3 regions of the Sodalis sp. RH24 genome follow, and region 3 is predicted to be linked to each of the others. Evidence: predicted binding sites of a transcription regulator. Region 3 holds the regulator's gene; each other region holds the start of a gene.
What was found. Region 3 encodes LexA, which represses DNA repair genes until DNA is damaged. Its sites were predicted from a motif close to TNCTGTATGTACATACAGNA; they were not measured.

Region 1 (6,035 bases), 1.4 Mb from region 3:
CCGACCGATGCTGGCGGTCATGTCCGCGCAGTTTTTTTCCGCGTTTGGCGATAATGCGCTGCTGTTCGCCACCATTGCATTGATCAAGGAACAGCAATATCCGGCGTGGAGCCAGCCGGTGCTGCAAATGTTGTTTGTCGCCGCCTATATCGTGCTGGCGCCCTTTGTCGGCCAGTTCGCCGACAATTTCGCCAAGGGCCGGGTGATGATGGCGGCTAATTCCCTGAAGCTTGCCGGCGCGCTGCTTATCTGTTTCGGTTTTAATCCGTTTATCGGTTATTGCCTGGTGGGGATTGGCGCGGCGGCCTACTCGCCGGCCAAATACGGCATTCTGGGCGAATTGACCCAGGGCGGGCAATTGGTCAAGGCCAACGGCCTGATCGAAGCCTCGACCATTGCCGCCATCCTGACCGGTTCCGTGGCCGGCGGGGTACTGGCCGACTGGCATCTGATCACGGCGCTGGCGGTCTGCGCCCTGACCTATGGCGTGGCGGTGGCGGCCAATCTGTTTATCCCGCGCCTGCCCGCGGCGCGCAAGGACAGCTCCTGGCATCCGGCGCGCATGGCGGGCCATTTCGGCACCGCCTGCCGCCTGCTCTGGCGCGACGGCTACACCCGCTTTTCCCTGATCGGCACCAGCCTGTTCTGGGGCGCCGGGGTGACCCTGCGTTTCCTGCTGGTGCTCTGGGTGCCGGTGGCGCTGGGCATTAACGATAACGCCACGCCGACCACCCTCAACGCCATGGTGGCGGTGGGCATCGTGTTCGGCGCCGGCGCCGCGGCCAGGCTGGTCACGCTTGAGACGGTACGGCGCTGCATGCCGGCGGGCATCCTGATGGGCGTGGTGGTGGTGGCGCTTTGCCTGCAACATCATTTGTTGCCGTCGTATCTGCTGCTGGCGCTGATCGGTATCCTGGGCGGCTTTTTTATCGTGCCGTTAAATGCGCTGCTGCAACAGCGCGGCAAGGAGAGCGTAGGCGCGGGCAATGCCATCGCGGTGCAGAATTTCGGCGAGAATATCGCCATGCTGCTGATGCTGGGGCTGTATTCGCTGGTGGTCAGGCTTGGCGTGCCGGCCGTGATTATCGGGGTGGGCTTCGGCGTCGTATTCGCGCTGGCGATTGCCTTGCTGTGGCTGACCACCCGCGCCGGCAAAACCGCCGGCTGAAGCCGTGGCGACACGCGGAGCGACCGATAGCGCCGCTCCGTGCGGGTTAAGGCGCCGGGATGGTAAAGCGCTGATGGATGTTTTCCAGTTCGGCGATAATCTCGTCGTTTAACGTCAGTTCCAGGCTATCGAGATTGGTCTGTAACTGTTCCAGGGAAGTGGCGCCCAGCAGGGTAGACGCCACAAACGGTTGCCGGCGCACAAACGCCAGCGCCATCTGCGCGGGGTCAATGCCGTAGCGCTGCGCCAGCGCCACATATTCGGCAATCGCCTGCTGGGTATGGGGCGCGCTGTAGCGGGTAAAGCGGCTGAACAGCGTATTGCGCGCGCCCGCCGGTTTGGCGCCATTGAGGTATTTACCGGTCAGCGTGCCGAAGGCCAGGCTGGAATAGGCCAGCAGCTCCAGCCCTTCAAACTGGCTGATTTCCGCCATGCCCACTTCAAAACTGCGGTTCAACAGGCTGTAGGGATTCTGCACCGTGACGATGCGCGGCAGATCGTGCTTTTCCGCCAACTGCAGATAACGCATGGCGCCCCAGGGTGTCTCGTTGGAGATGCCGAGATAGCGGATTTTCCCCGCCCGTACCTGCTCGGCCAGCGCTTCCAGCGTTTCGAGTATGGTTACCGCCAGTTTTTCGTCGGTGTACTGGTAATTCAGTTTGCCGAAGCAGTTAGTGGCGCGCTGCGGCCAGTGCACCTGGTAGAGATCGAGATAATCGGTGCCCAGCCGCTGCAGGCTGGCGTCCAGCGCCATGCGGATATTCTTGCGATCCAGTATCTGCTGGGGCCGGATGCCGGCATCATTGCCGCGCGTGGGGCCGGCGACCTTGCTGGCCAGGATGATTTTTTCCCGTCCGCCCCGTTGCTTAAGCCAATTGCCGATATAGGTTTCGGTCAGTCCCTGGGTTTCGGGGCGCGGCGGCACCGGATACATTTCAGCCGTGTCGATCAGATTCACCCCGGCGGCAACGGCATGATCCAGCTGCGCATGGGCATCGGCCTGCGTATTTTGCTCGCCAAAGGTCATGGTGCCCAATCCCAGAACGCTGACTTCTAGTGAACTATGGGGAATACGGTGATAATGCATTGAGGCTTGTTCCTTAATGTCTGAAAAGATCAGGCGTCAACAGGCGCCGCCCGATCAGACTATAACCAAGCCAGGGCGCGGGGAAAAGCGCAAAATGGGCGGGCGGGGATGTTTAACCGACAAGGGCGCCGAACGCTCAGCGCGCGATCATCTGCGATACCTCATCACCGTTAATCTGCATATCATTGCCCTGCTCGTCGGTATAGCGAATCAGGCCGGTGGACTTATCCAGTTTAGGTTTGCCCTGGGTCAAAATCATCCGGCCGTCCTTGGTCGCCATCACATAATCACTGGCGCAGCCCGATAGCATGACGGTGAATAACACCGCCGATACGATTGCCACTTTTTTATTCATGTTATGTCCATGTTAAGCATTGGATCAATTACGACGGGCGTGGCTGACTTTCTTATTCCTGAGAAGGTTCAGCGCCTCGACGCCCATAGAGAAAAACATCGCAAAATAAATGTAGCCTTTAGGTACATGAATATCAACGCTTTCGAGGATCAGGGTAAAGCCGATTAAAATCAGGAACGCCAGCGCCAGCATCTTGACCGAGGGATGGCGGGCGACGAACTCTCCTATCGGCCGCGCGGCGAACATCATCACGCCCACCGCGATCACCACCGCCGCCATCATGATAAACAGGTGATTGGACAGGCCGACGGCGGTGATCACCGAATCCAGGCTGAAGATAATATCCAGCAGCATGATTTGCGTGATGGCGCCGAGAAACGAACTGACATTGGTGCTTTGATCGGCTTCGCCCCCTTCCAGCGCCTGGTGGATCTCCCGGCAGGATTTCCAGATAAGGAACAATCCTCCCAGCAGCAATATCAGGTCGCGAATCGATACCTCGGTCGCGAAAACGGTAAACAACGGGTAAGTAAGGCGAATCACCCACGAAATGGACGCCAGCAGGCAAAGCCGCATGACCATGGCGCCGAACAGGCCCAGACGGCGGGCTTTGGCTTGCTGTCTCGCGGGCAGCTTGGCGACGACCAGGGAGAGAAAAATGATATTATCAATACCAAGGACGATTTCCAGAACAGTCAGTGTTCCCAGCGCCAGCCACGCATCGGGATCCACGATCCAATCAAACATTGTGATCCATTACCTAAATGTAAACGAAGCTTAAACGAATATTATAAACAGGTCCAAAGGGCAGCAGGCAAGGTAAAATGCATTTACATCAGGAAATGCCGTGCCAGCATTGGCCCGGTGAAGGTCTTTTTCAGGTAAAACCCGCGCGGTAACGTCATGATCGGCTGGCCGAATTCGCCGATGGCCCTGGTCAGCGCCCGGCTATTGGCGGCCTTGGGCCTCAACTGCAGCACCTCGCCGTGGCGCGCGGTGATATGTTCCACGCGCCCGAGTACGATTAAATCCATTAATTCCTCCCAGTCGTTTTGCAACAGCGATTCTTCCTCGGCGCTGGGACTCCACAGCAGCGGCGTGCCGATACGGCGCCGGGTGAGCGGGATCGCGCGTTCGCCTTCCACCGGTATCCACAGTACCCTGGCCAGCTTATACCTGACATGGCTGGACGCCCAGGTGACGCCGCTGTTGCCGGTCAGCGGCGCGACACAGACAAAGGTGGTTTCCAGGGGGCGGCCGCGGCTGTCGACCGGTATGGTTTTCAGTTCCACCCCGATGGCGGCAAAATCCTGCTCGGGTTTACTGCCCGCGCTGGCGCCCAGGTAACGTTCCAGCAAGACGCCGATCCAGCCTTTATCACGTTTCAGGTTGGCCGGCAGCACCAGGCCCGCGTGCGCCGCCAGTTCACCCAGATTATAGCCCGCCAGGGCGCTGGCGCGCGCCAATAGCTCTATTTCGTCCCCCGGCGGGAGGATCGGTGTGGCGATGAGGGGAAGGGTCATAAACAGTTATCCGCGTGCTGTATAAAAACTAATCGGCCGCCGGGGCCGTCCGACCCAGGATCGGCATTTAATCATCAGCCATAAATAATAGCATGATTTCACACTCTTTTTTAAGCGCCGATCGCGTTTTGCCGCCGGCGCGCCCGAGGTTGTACACCTGAAGCGGGCGACAATGAACAGGATCTTACACCATGTTATCCACAGAAGTATGGGATAAACCTGATAAACTGGCACTACTGTCACTATTTACAGCCTTGACGCCCCTGTTTTTTACAGGTTTGTACATATATCGCCGCGCTTTACAGCATAATTTGTGGATAAAATCATCATCGTCTGTTTTTTAACCTCATCGCGCGCAACCGGTGGACAGGCGGATCCCGCACGATCGTTCCCACTGCGGGATCCGGCAACAGGCGATTGAAAATCATTGTGTTTTCCCGCGGCGCGTTTTGCAAAGCCGGCGCGCGGCGAAAAGTTTTCCCTCTTTAACCCAGTGTTCTGCACATACCTATCCACAGAAAAAGTGAATAAAAGCACCGGCAGTTATCCCCGGCTGTTGATAACCATGCCGCATCCGGACGCCATTCGACGTCCAGGAAGTCGGACATTCCTTAAAAGCAGTGGTTTACCGTATTGAGCGAGTGTGAAACAATCAGGCTATCTTGCATTTTATGTAATCGAGGTAGTCCGGTGATCGATGATGATGGCTACCGCCCGAATGTTGGTATTGTGATCTGTAATCGTGATGGGCAGGTGGTATGGGCCAGGAGATATGGGCAGCACTCATGGCAGTTTCCCCAGGGCGGCATTAATCCCGGCGAAACCGCGGAACAGGCCATGTACCGTGAACTGTACGAAGAGGTCGGGCTGAGCCGTAAGGATGTGCGCATACTGGCCTCCACCCGTAACTGGTTGCGTTACAAGCTGCCGAAGCGTCTGGTACGCTGGGACACCAAGCCGGTTTGTATCGGCCAGAAGCAAAAATGGTTCCTGCTGCAGCTCATGTGCCCGGACGCCGATATCAATATGCAGCGCGGGGGCACCCCTGAGTTCGACGGCTGGCGCTGGGTCAGTTTCTGGTACCCGGTGCGCCAGGTGGTTTCTTTTAAGCGGGACGTTTACCGCCGGGTAATGAAAGAGTTTTCTACTATTGTCATGCCGTTGCAGGAAAGCGCTGTGCAACGGACTCTCCCAGGCTACAGACGGAAGAGGGGTTAAGCCACGCAGAATATGCTCACGCGCTTGCGGGAAATCGTTGAAAAGGTCGCTGCCGCGCCGCGCCTGTCGGATACGCTGGAAATTCTGGTCAATGAGACCTGTCTGGCGATGGATACCGAAGTCTGTTCGGTTTATCTGGCCGATAACGATCGCCGCTGCTACTACCTGATGGCCACGCGTGGTTTGCAAAAACCGCGCGGGCGCACCATCACGCTGGCTTTCGACCAGGGGATCGTCGGGCTGGTGGGCCGCCTGGCGGAGCCCATCAACCTGGCCGATGCCCATAACCATCCCAGCTTCCAGTACATTCCGGCGGTAAAAGAAGAGCGTTTCCGCTCCTTCCTCGGCGTGCCGATTATCCACCGCCGCCAGCTGCTGGGCGTATTGGTGGTGCAGCAGCGCGAACATCGGCAGTTCGACGAAAGCGAAGAATCCTTTATGGTGACGCTGGCCACGCAAATGGCCGGTATTTTGTCGCAATCCCAGCTCAACGCGCTGTTCGGCCAATACCGCCAGACGCGCATCCGCGCGCTGGCCGCCGCCCCCGGCGTGGCGATAGCCCAGGGGTGGGTGGACAACAGCCAGCCTTCGCTCGATCAGGTTTTTCAAGCTTCGTCGCTGGACAGCGCGCGCGAGCGCGAGCGCCTGACGCTCGCCCTCGGCGAAGCGGCGGCGGAGTTCCGC
Region 2 (6,035 bases), 1.3 Mb from region 3:
GGCTGTAGCCGGGCGTCCTGAGCGTGCTTAGACGGCGTACGGCGCGCGCCAGGCGGTTAAACAGCAGTTGCAGCGCCAGCAGCGCCAGCCCCATGCCCGCGCCCACCAGCCAGGTGTACCAGGAGAGGTCGACCACGTCGCGCCCCTCGAACAGCATTTCGAGCACGACGCCGTTAAGGTGAAAGCGGTATTGGGCGAACACCAGGGTATCGACAACCAGCACCGCAACGGCGCAGAACCCCAGCAGGATGCCGATGCCCCGGAACAACCGGCCGGGCAACAGGCACAACAGGCAATTCAGCGCCAGGCCCAGCAGGCAAATGGTGCCGAACAGGGCGTATTGGGCGGTAAGCAAATAGATAACCGAACGGTAATCCCCCGCCGGAATGGTAATCCATTGCCAATAGCGGAAACTTACCGCCGTCAGTAACACAGCGTTTAATAACCAGAACACCGTTGCCCATTTTACATTGGGTTTAATTGAACTAAAGGCATTCAATCTAAGCGTCATCTTCAGTAATCCTGTATGGCAAATAGAGCGGCGAGCTGAGAGGCGGTGAGATTTAACACCCAAATTGTGTTTAACCGGCTATCTATTTTAGTAAACAACTGTAACGCGCCGCTCATTATCAGCCGGTCACCGGATGGCTTTATCGATTAACTTGGCTTAAGCATAGCGGGCGGATGAGAAAATGGGGAAAACGACAGGCGCCGCCGTCAACGGCGCCAGAGGCGGCCATGACCACATCAACGCGTAAATCCGGCGATAGGCGACGGTGGAATCACCGCGGTTTTATTTATCAAATGGGCGAGCCGCGCGGACGTATTCCGTTAAGCTTTCTGATACGTTAACCGCCGGCGCAACCTCTGCGCCGGACGGCATGGCGTCATTGATAGCGTAGCGCCGTTATTTTGGCTTCCCGTTCTTGATCGGACGGCCGGACCAGTAGCCGGCCAGCACCGAACCGGACAGGTTGTGCCATACCGAGAACAGCGCGCCGGGCAGCGCGGCCAGGGGGGAGAAATAAATCTTGCCCAGGGTGGCCGCCAGACCGGAGTTTTGCATGCCGACCTCCATGGCCAGCGTGCGGCAGGTGGTTTCGTCAAAGCCGAACAGTTTTCCGCCCCAGTAGCCGCTCAGCAGGCCGATGCCGTTATGCAGGATCACCGCCGCGATCACCACCAGCCCCACCGAGCCGATAAATCCCTGGCTGCCGCCCACCACCGCGCTGATAATCGCCAGGATGCAGATCATTGAGAACGCCGGCAGCCAAGGCTCCACGCGCTTAACGGCGCGGGTAAACAAATGATGGATAACCAGGCCGGCAAAGATCGGGATAACCACAATCTGCAAAATGCTCAGCAGCATGCCCGCCACATCGACCTTGATCTGCGCATCCACATACAGCCGGGTCAGCAGCGGCGTGGCGAAAACCCCCACCAGGGTGGACACGGCGGAAATGGTCACCGACAGCGCCACATCGCCTTTCGCCAGGTAAATCATCACATTGGAGGCCGTGCCGCTGGCGACGCTGCCCACCAGGATCATGCCCGCCGACAGATCGGGCGGCATCTGGAACAGCTTGGCCAGTATCCAGGCGGCCAGCGGCATCACCAGGTAGTGCAGGAAGGTGGCGGCGATAACCGGCGCCGGGCGGGAGAGGACGCGTTTAAAATCAGCCACCCGGAGCGTGACGCCCATGGCGAACATAATCAGCATCAGCAGGATGCTCACATAGGGCCCGATGCGGGTAAAGGTGGTCGGGGAATAGTAGGCGGCGATGGACAGCAAAACAGCCCACAGCGGGAACAGGCGGGTAATCTTGGCTAACATGTGAGGTGTGTCCTTATTATCTTATTTTAATAGGTAAATTGTGTTGCCGGGAGCTGATACGGCCCCCGCGCTTGCCATAGCGGCTTTATTTGTACCGTCAATCCGGATGGGTGGCAATATATTACCGTCAATAAAGCGCGTTGCCGGCTGTGCCGGCCTTGCCCGCGCGGCTTTTTTAACCCCGCGTCTTCAGATTATCCTGGCGACGGGCAATTGCCCCCAGCGCGTGGTATAAGCCGGCGATAGCATCTCGCGCTTCATCGCCCAGGCGGGGGCGATGCCCTGGCCCGCAAACCCGATATGGCCGATACCGGTCTGGTTGATGCGGTCGAGCACCGCCATCAGCTCACGGCTGGACGGACGGGGAGGATGGTCGTCAAACAGCTGGAACTGGGCCTGGCGGGTGGGAGAAAAATCATTCAGCATTACCCCCGCCTTGGCGTAACGGGGGCCGTCGCGCCAGATGCGCTCCAGGCCGCGCACGGCGGCCGCCATAATATCCCGGGTATCCTGGGTGGCGGTGAGCAGCGTTTCGCTGGCGCCGTTGGCATAATAAGGCTCATTGATGGCGTAGGGGGATGAGCGGATAAATACCGCTATCTGGCGGCAATACTGTTTTTCCTGGCGCAGTTTTTCCGCCGCGCGCCCGGCGTAGCGGCAGACCGCCTGGCGCATGGCGGCAAGATCGGTGACCCGGCCGCCAAACGAGCGGCTGCAGACGATCTGCTGCTTGGCCGGCGGCTGCTGTTCCAGACTGAGGCAGGATTCGCCGCGCAGCTCCCGTACCGTGCGCTCAAGCACCACGCCGAAGGTTTTGCGGATAAAATGGATATTGGCGTCGGCCAGCTGCAGCGTGGTCTGCATGCCCATGGCGGTGAGTTTTTTGCCGATACGCCGCCCAACGCCCCACACATCCTCAACCGGCGTCAACGCCATCAGCCTGCGCAGCCGGATCGGATCGTCAAGCGCCACCACGCCGCCGGTGGCCGGCCACCGCTTGGCCGCATGATTGCACAGTTTGGCCAGGGTTTTGGTGCGGGCAATGCCTACCCCCACCGTCAATCCGGTCACCTCCCGTACCGCCGCGCGCACCTGCCGGCCGAACCGATCGTAGGGCACGCTGGCATTTATGCCGGCGACATCCATCCAGGCTTCGTCGATGGAGTACACCTCGGTACGGGGCGCCAGGGCTTCAAGCGTCGCCATCACCCGCGCCGACATATCGGCGTACAGGGCGTAGTTCGAGGAAAACACGGCGATGCGCTGCCGGCGCAATAACGCTTCCAGTTGAAAATAGGGCAGGCCCATTTTCACCCCGAGTTTTTTCGCCTCCGCCGATCGGGCAATCACGCAGCCGTCGTTATTGCTCAGCACCACGATCGGCACGCCGCGCAGATCCGGACGGAACAGGCCTTCGCATGAGGCGTAGAAGCTGTTGACGTCGGCCAGGGCAAACATGATCAATTGCGGGTGTCGTGAACGGCGAACAGCACCACGCCGAAGATTTCCAGCGTGTCGGGGTCGGGAAACAGTTCGGGGAACGCCGGATTCATCGGCTGCAGCGCCAGGCGCGGCCGCAGGCAGAGCCGTTTGACGGTAAATTCGCCGTCGACGGCGGCAATGACGATATCGCCGTGGCCGGCTTTTTCCGCCCGGTCCACCACCAGCAGATCGCCGTCGCCGATACCCGCGTCGGTCATGGAATCGCCGCTGGCGCGGACAAAATAGGTGGCGCTGGGATGGCGGATACAGTATTCGTTCAGGTCGAGGGTCTTTTCGACATAATCCTGGGCCGGCGAGGGAAAACCCGCCCGGCACCGGTCGGCGAACAGCGGCAGGGACAGCACCGGCAACAGGTCGGCGGGCGCAAAAAATGTCGTGATAATCTTCATGCTGATAAATCCATTAATACTGTTTATGTGTCCAGTATAAATAAATCAGGCGGTTTGAAAAGACGCCGAAGCGGGACAGCGGCCTAAAAAGCGATTAGCTGGCTGATAAATAAGGATCAAAAAATTTAACCGGCAGTGCATGGGCGTTATCTCGCTCATGTATATAATTTATATAGCTAATTATTAGTTAGGATATGTTATTGGTTTCATGCGGCAACCTTATGTTGCCCCAGGGCGCGGGCGCGGGAAAAACACCGCCATACGGATAACCTATCTCTGCGCGCCAGCCAGATCAAAAATGACTGCATTACTATTTCGCTTGCCGCCCCGCCGCTCTTTCTTCTGCCCCTGCTCAGCCCGCGCAATGCCTGCTACGGGCCTTGGCGGTATACGTTCGCCCGGCGCCGGACGCGTCCGCAGTCGGTCAAGAAATAAGATTTGCTTATTTTACTGCAATTCGCCGCCTGTTATCAGACGTTCAGGGCATTTAAGCGGCGGATGTTGCGGTAGACAAATGGTATACAAATAGAATACAAAAAGAGGGCAGGGTAAAAATCATGCAGTACGGAGGCAATAATGAAAGCAACGGAATTAACCCCACCGCACGATCAATCGTTAACGCAAAATGCCTTTGACGCCGTGCTGCGCATGATCCAGGCCGGCGCCCTGGCCAATGGCGACGTGGTAAACGAACGCCGGCTGGCGGAACAGCTGGGCCTGTCGCGTACGCCCGTGCGCGAGGCGCTCGGCCGGTTGGAAGGCAGCCATTATCTGCGCCGATCGGGGCGGACGCTGCTGGTTAACGGCGTGGAATTAAGCGAAATTTTAGAAATCATGTCGGTGCGCATGCTGCTGGAAGCCGACGCCGCCCGCAGCGCCGCCGGCAAGATGTCGGCGGCGAAGCTGGGCGCCATCCGCCAGCGGCTGATGGCGATGGCCGGTCCCGATCAGGTTACGGCCGGCCATCATTGGGAAGTCGACGACTTCCTGCATCTCAGTATCGCCGAGACCAGCGGCAATAAGCTCTTGCTGCGCCTGATAGGCGAGCTGCGCACCCGCACCCGGATGTTTGGCAAAGAGACCGTGCCCTCGCGTTTTGAACCGGGGCGCAACGAGCACCTGGCGATCGTCGACGCCATTGAGGCGGGCGACGGCGAGCGGGCGGCGCAGGCGATGGTGCGGCATATCGAGGGCGCGCGCAACGCCATATTCCAGTCGGTCACCGGCGGCGGTTCGCGCTAACTACCGGCCGCCGACAGCGGTCCGTTAACGAATATCAGGAGGGCCCAATGGGTCGCAAGCGTCTGCTGTATCTTCACAACGGTCAATCGCAACAGACGATCGCCCGCCTGGACGATCGTTTTGAGTCATGGGGGCTGGAGGTTGACCGCCACTGGGCTTATCAGAACCAGTTTCCGGCCGACCTGACCGGTTATGACGGCATTTTTCTTTCAGGCAGTCCGCACGGCGCTTATGAAGATATTCCCTTTATCCACCGTGAACACCAGCTGATCACGCAAGCCGCCGGCCTGGGCATCCCCATGCTGGGGATCTGTTTCGGTAGCCAGATCCTCGCCTCGGCGTTGTGCGGGCGGGATCAGGTGTTCCGGCGCCCCACGTGCGAAATCGGCAATAAATGGCTGCAGGCGACACCCGCGGCCGCCGGCGATGCCATCGCCTCCGGCATCGTGCCGCAGGTGTATATGTTTGTCTGGCACAACGATGAAGTGCGCGCCACCCATCCCGACATGACCATCCTCGCGGCCAGCGATCAATGCCCCAACCAAATTTGGCGTTATAAAGATCAGCCAATCTGGGGTATCCAGGGCCATCCGGAAATTACGCTGCGGCAGGCGCCGCTGTGGTTTGAGCAAAACCGCGCCACCATGGAGCGCGACGGGGCGGATATCGGGCATCTTATCGCTACCGCCGACGAAGCCGCGGCGGCCAAATCCATGCTGACCCGCTTTGCGGCGTTTATCGCAAGCTAACGGCTTATCGCCCGGCGCGGGGCAGGGTTTCGTGCCGGGAACGATGTTTCCAGTGATGAAGGGAGAGAAGTGATGACAAGATTGCGCATAAAACTGCTCGGCGCGTTTGCCGCCGTTACTGTCGTTGCCGCGTCGGCGCTGCCGTTAAACGCCGCCGCAGCCGATGAAATGACGTTTGCCAGTTGGGGCGGCGCATACCAGGATGGCATTCGCGCGGCCTGGATGAAACCTTTTACCCAGGAAACCGGCATTGAGGTTATCGAGGATACCAATCCGGTTATCGCGCGTATCAAGGCGATGGTGGATACCCATAAAGTC
Region 3 (6,035 bases):
GAACGCCACAGCTAAAGAAACCTGCCCCCGATCCCCGTCCCCTCACCCTTTTGCCGGTGACAATATGGGTTAAAACACGCCAATATTCGGCGTTTTTCCGCCTTCATGATAAGATAGAGGGCGGAAATCAGCAGTGGGGGAAACGCTATGAATACCACCGATCAGTCTCAATTGCTCAGCCAGGCTGAACAATTATGTGAGCAACGCAACGTGCGCCTGACGCCACAGCGACTGGAAGTGTTGCGCCTGATGACACAGCAGGATGGCGCGATCAGTGCTTACGACCTGCTTGATCTGCTGCGGGCGACGGAACCGCAGGCAAAGCCGCCGACAATTTACCGCGCGCTGGATTTCCTTCTGGAACAAGGTTTTATCCATAGAGTGGAATCCACTAACAGCTTTGTTCTTTGCCACCATTTTGAGCAGCCCAGTCACACCTCCGCCTTCTTTATCTGCGATCGCTGCGGCCAGGTGACTGAACAATCAACCGAAGGCATTGAAGATATTTTGCAAAAAATGGCGCAAGCCACGGGTTTCGCCATGCGCCATAATGTCGTCGAGGCACACGGGTTTTGTACCTTATGCGCCGAAGTGCAAGCTTGTGACAATCCCCAGGACTGCGGACACGATCATAGCGTAGCGATAAAGAAACGCTAGCGTCCCATTTTGGCTTTTACAAGAACCCGGGAGCAAATGACGTTTATTATGGCTGAAGTGAGATAACGCGTTTGGTTAATACATTGGAGAGGCCGCAAAACAGAGGAATGCTGATAGGATCATATTAAATAGGTGGTACGTCCTTGTACCTTTGGGTAGGAACACTTAAGGAAGCCATAACCGCACAGTGAATATGCATTAGTCATGCATTAGTCATGATTTCCAAAAATCATTACCAACGATATTTGTTACGTGTTTCCCAGTCCTTTACTTCCGTTTCCGCGGCTTCTTTACCGTAACCGTAACGTTCCTGGATCTTACCGATTAACTGATCGCGTTTACCTTCAACTACCGTCAGATCATCGTCAGTAAGCTTACCCCATTGTTCTTTCATTTTACCTTTGAACTGTTTCCAATTACCGCTGGCTTGATCTTTGTTCATCGGAGTTCTCCTTGGTTATCGGTTTCTCAGTCAACATCTGCCACTCCAGGTTTTGTTAGCGCATAGCGAGGACACGTATTGCGTCCCAAAACCTGCATGTCATAAGTTAACCCTATGTCTAAAGTATAGCAGGGGATTTGGCATAAGGTTTATTCAGCAGATGATTAGACCATATTGGCAGGGTTATAAACGCCGTATGGGCTATAAGGTGAAATAAAACAGTAGGTAGAAGGTATCAGCCCGTACACCGCTAATTGTAACTAAATATAAATACCGCTAGCGGCAGCGGCCGCGCCGCAGCACTTTTATGGCGGCGAACCCGCATTCCGCGTCGCCGGTTATCCGCCATAAAATCCTCGCTGACGCGGGATAAGGGATATTCAGGATGCCATGGAGCACCGTGAGTTAAATCCAGTTGCCGTTGCGGATAACGCCGACCGCTAAACCTTCGATGGACATTTCCTGCTCGCGCAAATCGACAATAATGGGCGAAAACTCGCTGTTTTCCGGTAGCAACTCAACGATGTTACCGTGTCTTTTCAGGCGTTTTACCGTGACCTCGTCATTGATTCGCGCCACCACGACCTGACCGTTATGGGCATCCTGGGTTTTATGCACCGCCAGCAGATCGCCGTCCATGATGCCGATATCCTTCATGGACATGCCGCTGACACGCAGCAGGAAATCCGCGTGGGGCTTAAACAGATCGGGATCGATCTGGTAATGGCTTTCGATATGCTGTTCGGCCAGCAGGGGTTCTCCGGCGGCCACGCGGCCGATCAGCGGCAGGCCGGTTTCTTCTTCTATCAATAACCGGATGCCGCGCGAGGCGCCGGAAACGATTTCAATGGCGCCCTTGCGCGCCAGCGCCTTAAGGTGCTCTTCGGCGGCGTTAGGGGATTTAAATCCCAGACGATGCGCGATCTCCGCCCGGGTCGGCGGCATGCCGGTTTGCGCAAGATGATCGCGGATGAGGTCAAATACCTCTTGTTGTCTGGCGGTTAATGCTTTCATTCCGTCCCCTGTTTGTTTATACAGTCTTTCTGTGAGTATATACAGGTCCGCAGCAATTGAAAACCACAAGCGTTGCAAAATGTGATAAAACCCTGCCGACGACCGGCCGCACCGGCCATTTTAAGGAATATACCGCCATAACAGCGTTATCCACACGAACAGCGCCAAAACAATGGCCAGGGTCACCGCCGCCGAGCCCAGGTCCTTCGCCCGGCCAGAAAGTGGATGCAGCTCCGGCCCGATGCGATCCACCACCGCTTCAATAGCACTATTCACGATCTCAACGATCAGCACCAGCCATACCGAACCGATCAATAAAATCCGCGCCACGGGTTCTGGCTCCAGGTAACAGGCAAGGGCAACCGCCACCACGGCAACCACCACTTCCTGGCGAAAAGCGGCTTCATGCCGCCAGGCGGCGCGATATCCTTTTATGGAATAGCCCATGGCGTTAAAGATGCGCCGAAGTCCGTTGGTTTGGTTTGCCATAATTTTGCGCGCTAAAGAAAAATTGTGCCTATATTACCGTTTCTTCTCGTTCGCATCACCACAGATCTGTCGCGCGGTTTCTGGTATTCTTGTGGCGCAATGCTAACAAGAGGCTTCACGAAGATATGTCAGGCTGGCGTACTATTTATTATACGTTGTTGAATTTACCGCTCAGGCTACTGGTGCGGAGTAAAGCCATTCCCGCCAATCCCCGGCAAGAAGCCGGCTTGGACCCGCTGCGGCCAATGATGTATGTTTTGCCCTATAACTCCAAGACGGACCTGCTCACCCTGCGCGCGCAATGTCTGCAACTGGGGTTGTCCGATCCGCTGATACCGCTGGAGATCGACGGCGTCGTCTTGCCGCGCTACGTCTTTATCCACGATGGCCCCCGTATTTTTCGCTATTTTTCCGAAAAACTGGAATCCGTGAAGCTGTTTCACGATTATCTGGATTTACATCGCAATAATCCGCAGCTTGATGTCCAGATGGTGCCGGTATCCGTTATGTTCGGACGATCGCCCGGCCGTGAAGCGCAGCAGAACCAGCCGGCGCCCCAGTTGCGCCTCCTCAATGGTTTCCAGAAGTTTATCGCCGTCTTGTGGTTGGGGCGCGACAGCTTTGTGCGTTTTTCCCGTCCGCTGTCCATGCGCTATATGGCGACCGAGCATGGCACCGATAAAACCATCGCGCAGAAGCTGGCACGCGTCGCCATGATTCATTTTGCCCGCCAACGCCTGGTGGCTGTGGGGCCGCGGCTGCCTGTCCGTCAGGATTTATTTAATAAGCTGCTGGCGTCCAAGGCGATTGAAAAAGCCGTGGAGGACGAAGCCCGCGCTAAAAAAATCTCGACTGATAAAGCGCAGCAAAACGCCATCGAGCTGATGGAAGAAATTGCGGCGGATTTTTCCTATGAAGCCGTGCGCTTGTCGGATCGGGTATTAAGCTGGACCTGGAACCGGCTATACCAGGGCCTGCACGTGCGCAATGCCGAACGCGTCCGGCAACTGGCCGAGGACGGCCATGAGATTGTCTATGTGCCCTGTCACCGCAGCCATATGGATTATCTGCTGCTGTCCTATGTCCTGTATCATCAGGGGCTGGTGCCGCCGCATATCGCCGCCGGCATTAACCTGAACTTCTGGCCGGCGGGTCCGATTTTTCGTCGGCTGGGCGCGTTTTTTATCCGGCGTACCTTCAAGGGCAATAAACTTTACTCCACCATATTCCGCGAATATCTGGGTGAGTTATTTACCCGGGGTTATTCGGTGGAATATTTTATGGAAGGCGGGCGGTCGCGTACCGGGCGCCTGCTCGATCCCAAGACCGGCACATTGACCATGACCATCCAGGCGATGCTGCGCGGCGGCAACCGGCCTATTACGCTGGTGCCCATCTATGTCGGCTATGAACATGTTATGGAAGTGGCGACCTACGCCAAGGAATTACGGGGCGCCACCAAGGAAAAAGAAGGCTTTGTGCAGATGGTGCGCGGTTTACGTAAGTTACGCAACCTGGGACAGGGTTATGTCAATTTTGGCGAGCCGCTGTCGTTAAGCGCCTATCTTAACCAGCAGGTACCGCACTGGCGTGATTCCATCGACCCCATCGAAGCCCAGCGTCCCGGCTGGCTGGCGCCGGCGGTGGATGACATCGCCGCGAAAATCATGGTGCGCATTAATAACGCCGCGGCGGCAAACGCCATCAACCTGTGTTCCACGGTGTTGCTGGCCTCCCGCCAGCGTTCGTTAACCCGCGAGCAGCTTTTGCAGCAGTTGGCCTGCTATCTGGAACTGATGCGCAATGTGCCCTACGCCGATGACGTCACGGTGCCGGACACCACGGCGCAGGACCTGTTGGAGCATGCCCTGGCGATGAACAAATTCAGCGTCGAGCAGGATACCATTGGCGATATCATCTACCTGTCCCGCGAGCAGGCGGTACTGATGACCTATTACCGCAATAATATCCAGCATCTGTTTATCCTGCCCGCGTTGGTCGCCAGTATCATTATCGGCCATCCCGGCATCGATCGCGCGCAGCTGGCACGCCGTATCGATTTGCTTTACCCACTGATGAAAGCCGAGCTGTTCATGCGCTACGAGACGTCGCAGCTCGGCCCGGTCATCGACGCGCTCATCGGGGAACTGTCGCGCCAGGAGCTGATTGCCGAGCGCGAGGGGCAGTTGTTCTTGAACCCTCCGCAATCATTTACCTTGCAACTGCTGGCGGCGGGCGTGCGCGAGACATTGCAACGGTATGCCATTACCTTTTCATTGCTGCGTTTTAATCCCCGGATCAATCGCAGCACATTGGAGAAGGAAAGCCGGATTATGGCCCAGCGACTTTCGGTGTTGCATGGCATCAACGCGCCGGAGTTTTTTGATAAAGCGGTATTCTCCACCCTGGTGGCGACGCTGCGGGATGAACATTATATTAGCGACACCGGCGATGCCATCGGCGAGAAGGTCAATGAGATGAGCGAAATCCTGAGCGAACTGATGACGCCGGAGGTACAGCTGACCATTAACAGCGCCAGCCTGCTGGCCGCAACGCCGGAAGACGCCTCCCCGTCCACGGTGTAAGAAAGCAACGGGCGTATGCCGACGCATCGCCCGTCTTTACCGCGCTGCTATAAACGGCCCTGGCCGAAAAAACTCAGGGCAATACCGATAAAAATCAGCATGCCCACCAGGTTATTGTTTAAAAAAGCTTTAAAACAGGCATCCCGTTCCCGCCGCGCGATCAGTTTTTGCTGATAGACAAATAACGCCCCCGCCAGCGCCAGGGACGTATAGAACATCACCCCCAGCGCAGACCGTATTCCCAGCCAGACCAGCAACAGCAGCGTCGCCGCTTGCAGCAGGCCGATAATCAGTTTGTCATGGCGCCCAAAAAGGATGGCGGTGGATTTGACGCCGATACGGATATCGTCATCGCGATCCACCATGGCGTACTGCGTATCGTACGCCACCGTCCAGAGGATATTGGCGGCAAACAGCAGCCAGCAGGAAAGAGGTAAGGACTCACTGACCGCCGCGTAGCCCATCGGTATCGACCAGCCGAACGCCGCGCCCAGCACCAGTTGCGGCAGATGGGTTACCCGCTTCATAAAGGGGTACGCCCAGGCCAGCGCCAGTCCCGCCACCGATAGCGCAATGGTCATGGTATTAAGCGTCAGCACCAGCCCAAACGACACCCCCACCAGGACCACAAAGATGATCTTGGCTTCTTTTTCGCTGATAAGACCGCTGGGCAAAGGGCGGGATGCCGTACGCTTGACGTGGCCGTCTATCTTGCGATCGGCATAATCATTGACGACACACCCCGCGGCGCGCATGAAAAACACCCCGAGGACAAATACCACCAGCGTGCCGAAAGCGGGCGTGCCGCTTCCCGCCAGCCATAAAGCCCACAGGGTCGGCCAAAGCAA

Region 1: a site for LexA is predicted at 4,368-4,387, ahead of mutH (DNA mismatch repair endonuclease MutH). Genes of this name have one in related genera too.
Region 2: a site for LexA is predicted at 3,744-3,763, ahead of umuD (translesion error-prone DNA polymerase V autoproteolytic subunit). Genes of this name have one in related genera too.

The regions. Positions count from the first base shown of each region.
Region 1 covers NZ_CP178729.1:4,606,864-4,612,898, forward strand. Annotated here, with positions in the region: gene lplT (lysophospholipid transporter LplT) at 1-1,168, shown strand, start outside; gene ACL2XG_RS20925 (NADP(H)-dependent aldo-keto reductase) at 1,215-2,255, opposite strand; gene ACL2XG_RS20930 (YgdI/YgdR family lipoprotein) at 2,392-2,610, opposite strand; gene ACL2XG_RS20935 (TerC family protein) at 2,635-3,357, opposite strand; gene mutH (DNA mismatch repair endonuclease MutH) at 3,441-4,133, opposite strand; gene rppH (RNA pyrophosphohydrolase) at 4,824-5,351, shown strand; gene ptsP (phosphoenolpyruvate--protein phosphotransferase) at 5,364-6,035, shown strand, end outside.
Region 2 covers NZ_CP178729.1:4,574,989-4,581,023, forward strand. Annotated here, with positions in the region: gene ACL2XG_RS20780 (DUF3413 domain-containing protein) at 1-511, opposite strand, end outside; gene panS (ketopantoate/pantoate/pantothenate transporter PanS) at 908-1,834, opposite strand; gene umuC (translesion error-prone DNA polymerase V subunit UmuC) at 2,024-3,292, opposite strand; gene umuD (translesion error-prone DNA polymerase V autoproteolytic subunit) at 3,295-3,726, opposite strand; gene ACL2XG_RS20800 (GntR family transcriptional regulator) at 4,303-4,968, shown strand; gene ACL2XG_RS20805 (type 1 glutamine amidotransferase) at 5,016-5,717, shown strand; gene ACL2XG_RS20810 (ABC transporter substrate-binding protein) at 5,790-6,035, shown strand, end outside.
Region 3 covers NZ_CP178729.1:3,256,725-3,262,759, forward strand. Annotated here, with positions in the region: gene zur (zinc uptake transcriptional repressor Zur) at 148-657, shown strand; gene ACL2XG_RS14810 (CsbD family protein) at 890-1,099, opposite strand; gene lexA (transcriptional repressor LexA) at 1,505-2,113, opposite strand; gene ACL2XG_RS14820 (diacylglycerol kinase) at 2,234-2,602, opposite strand; gene plsB (glycerol-3-phosphate 1-O-acyltransferase PlsB) at 2,728-5,187, shown strand; gene ubiA (4-hydroxybenzoate octaprenyltransferase) at 5,235-6,035, opposite strand, start outside.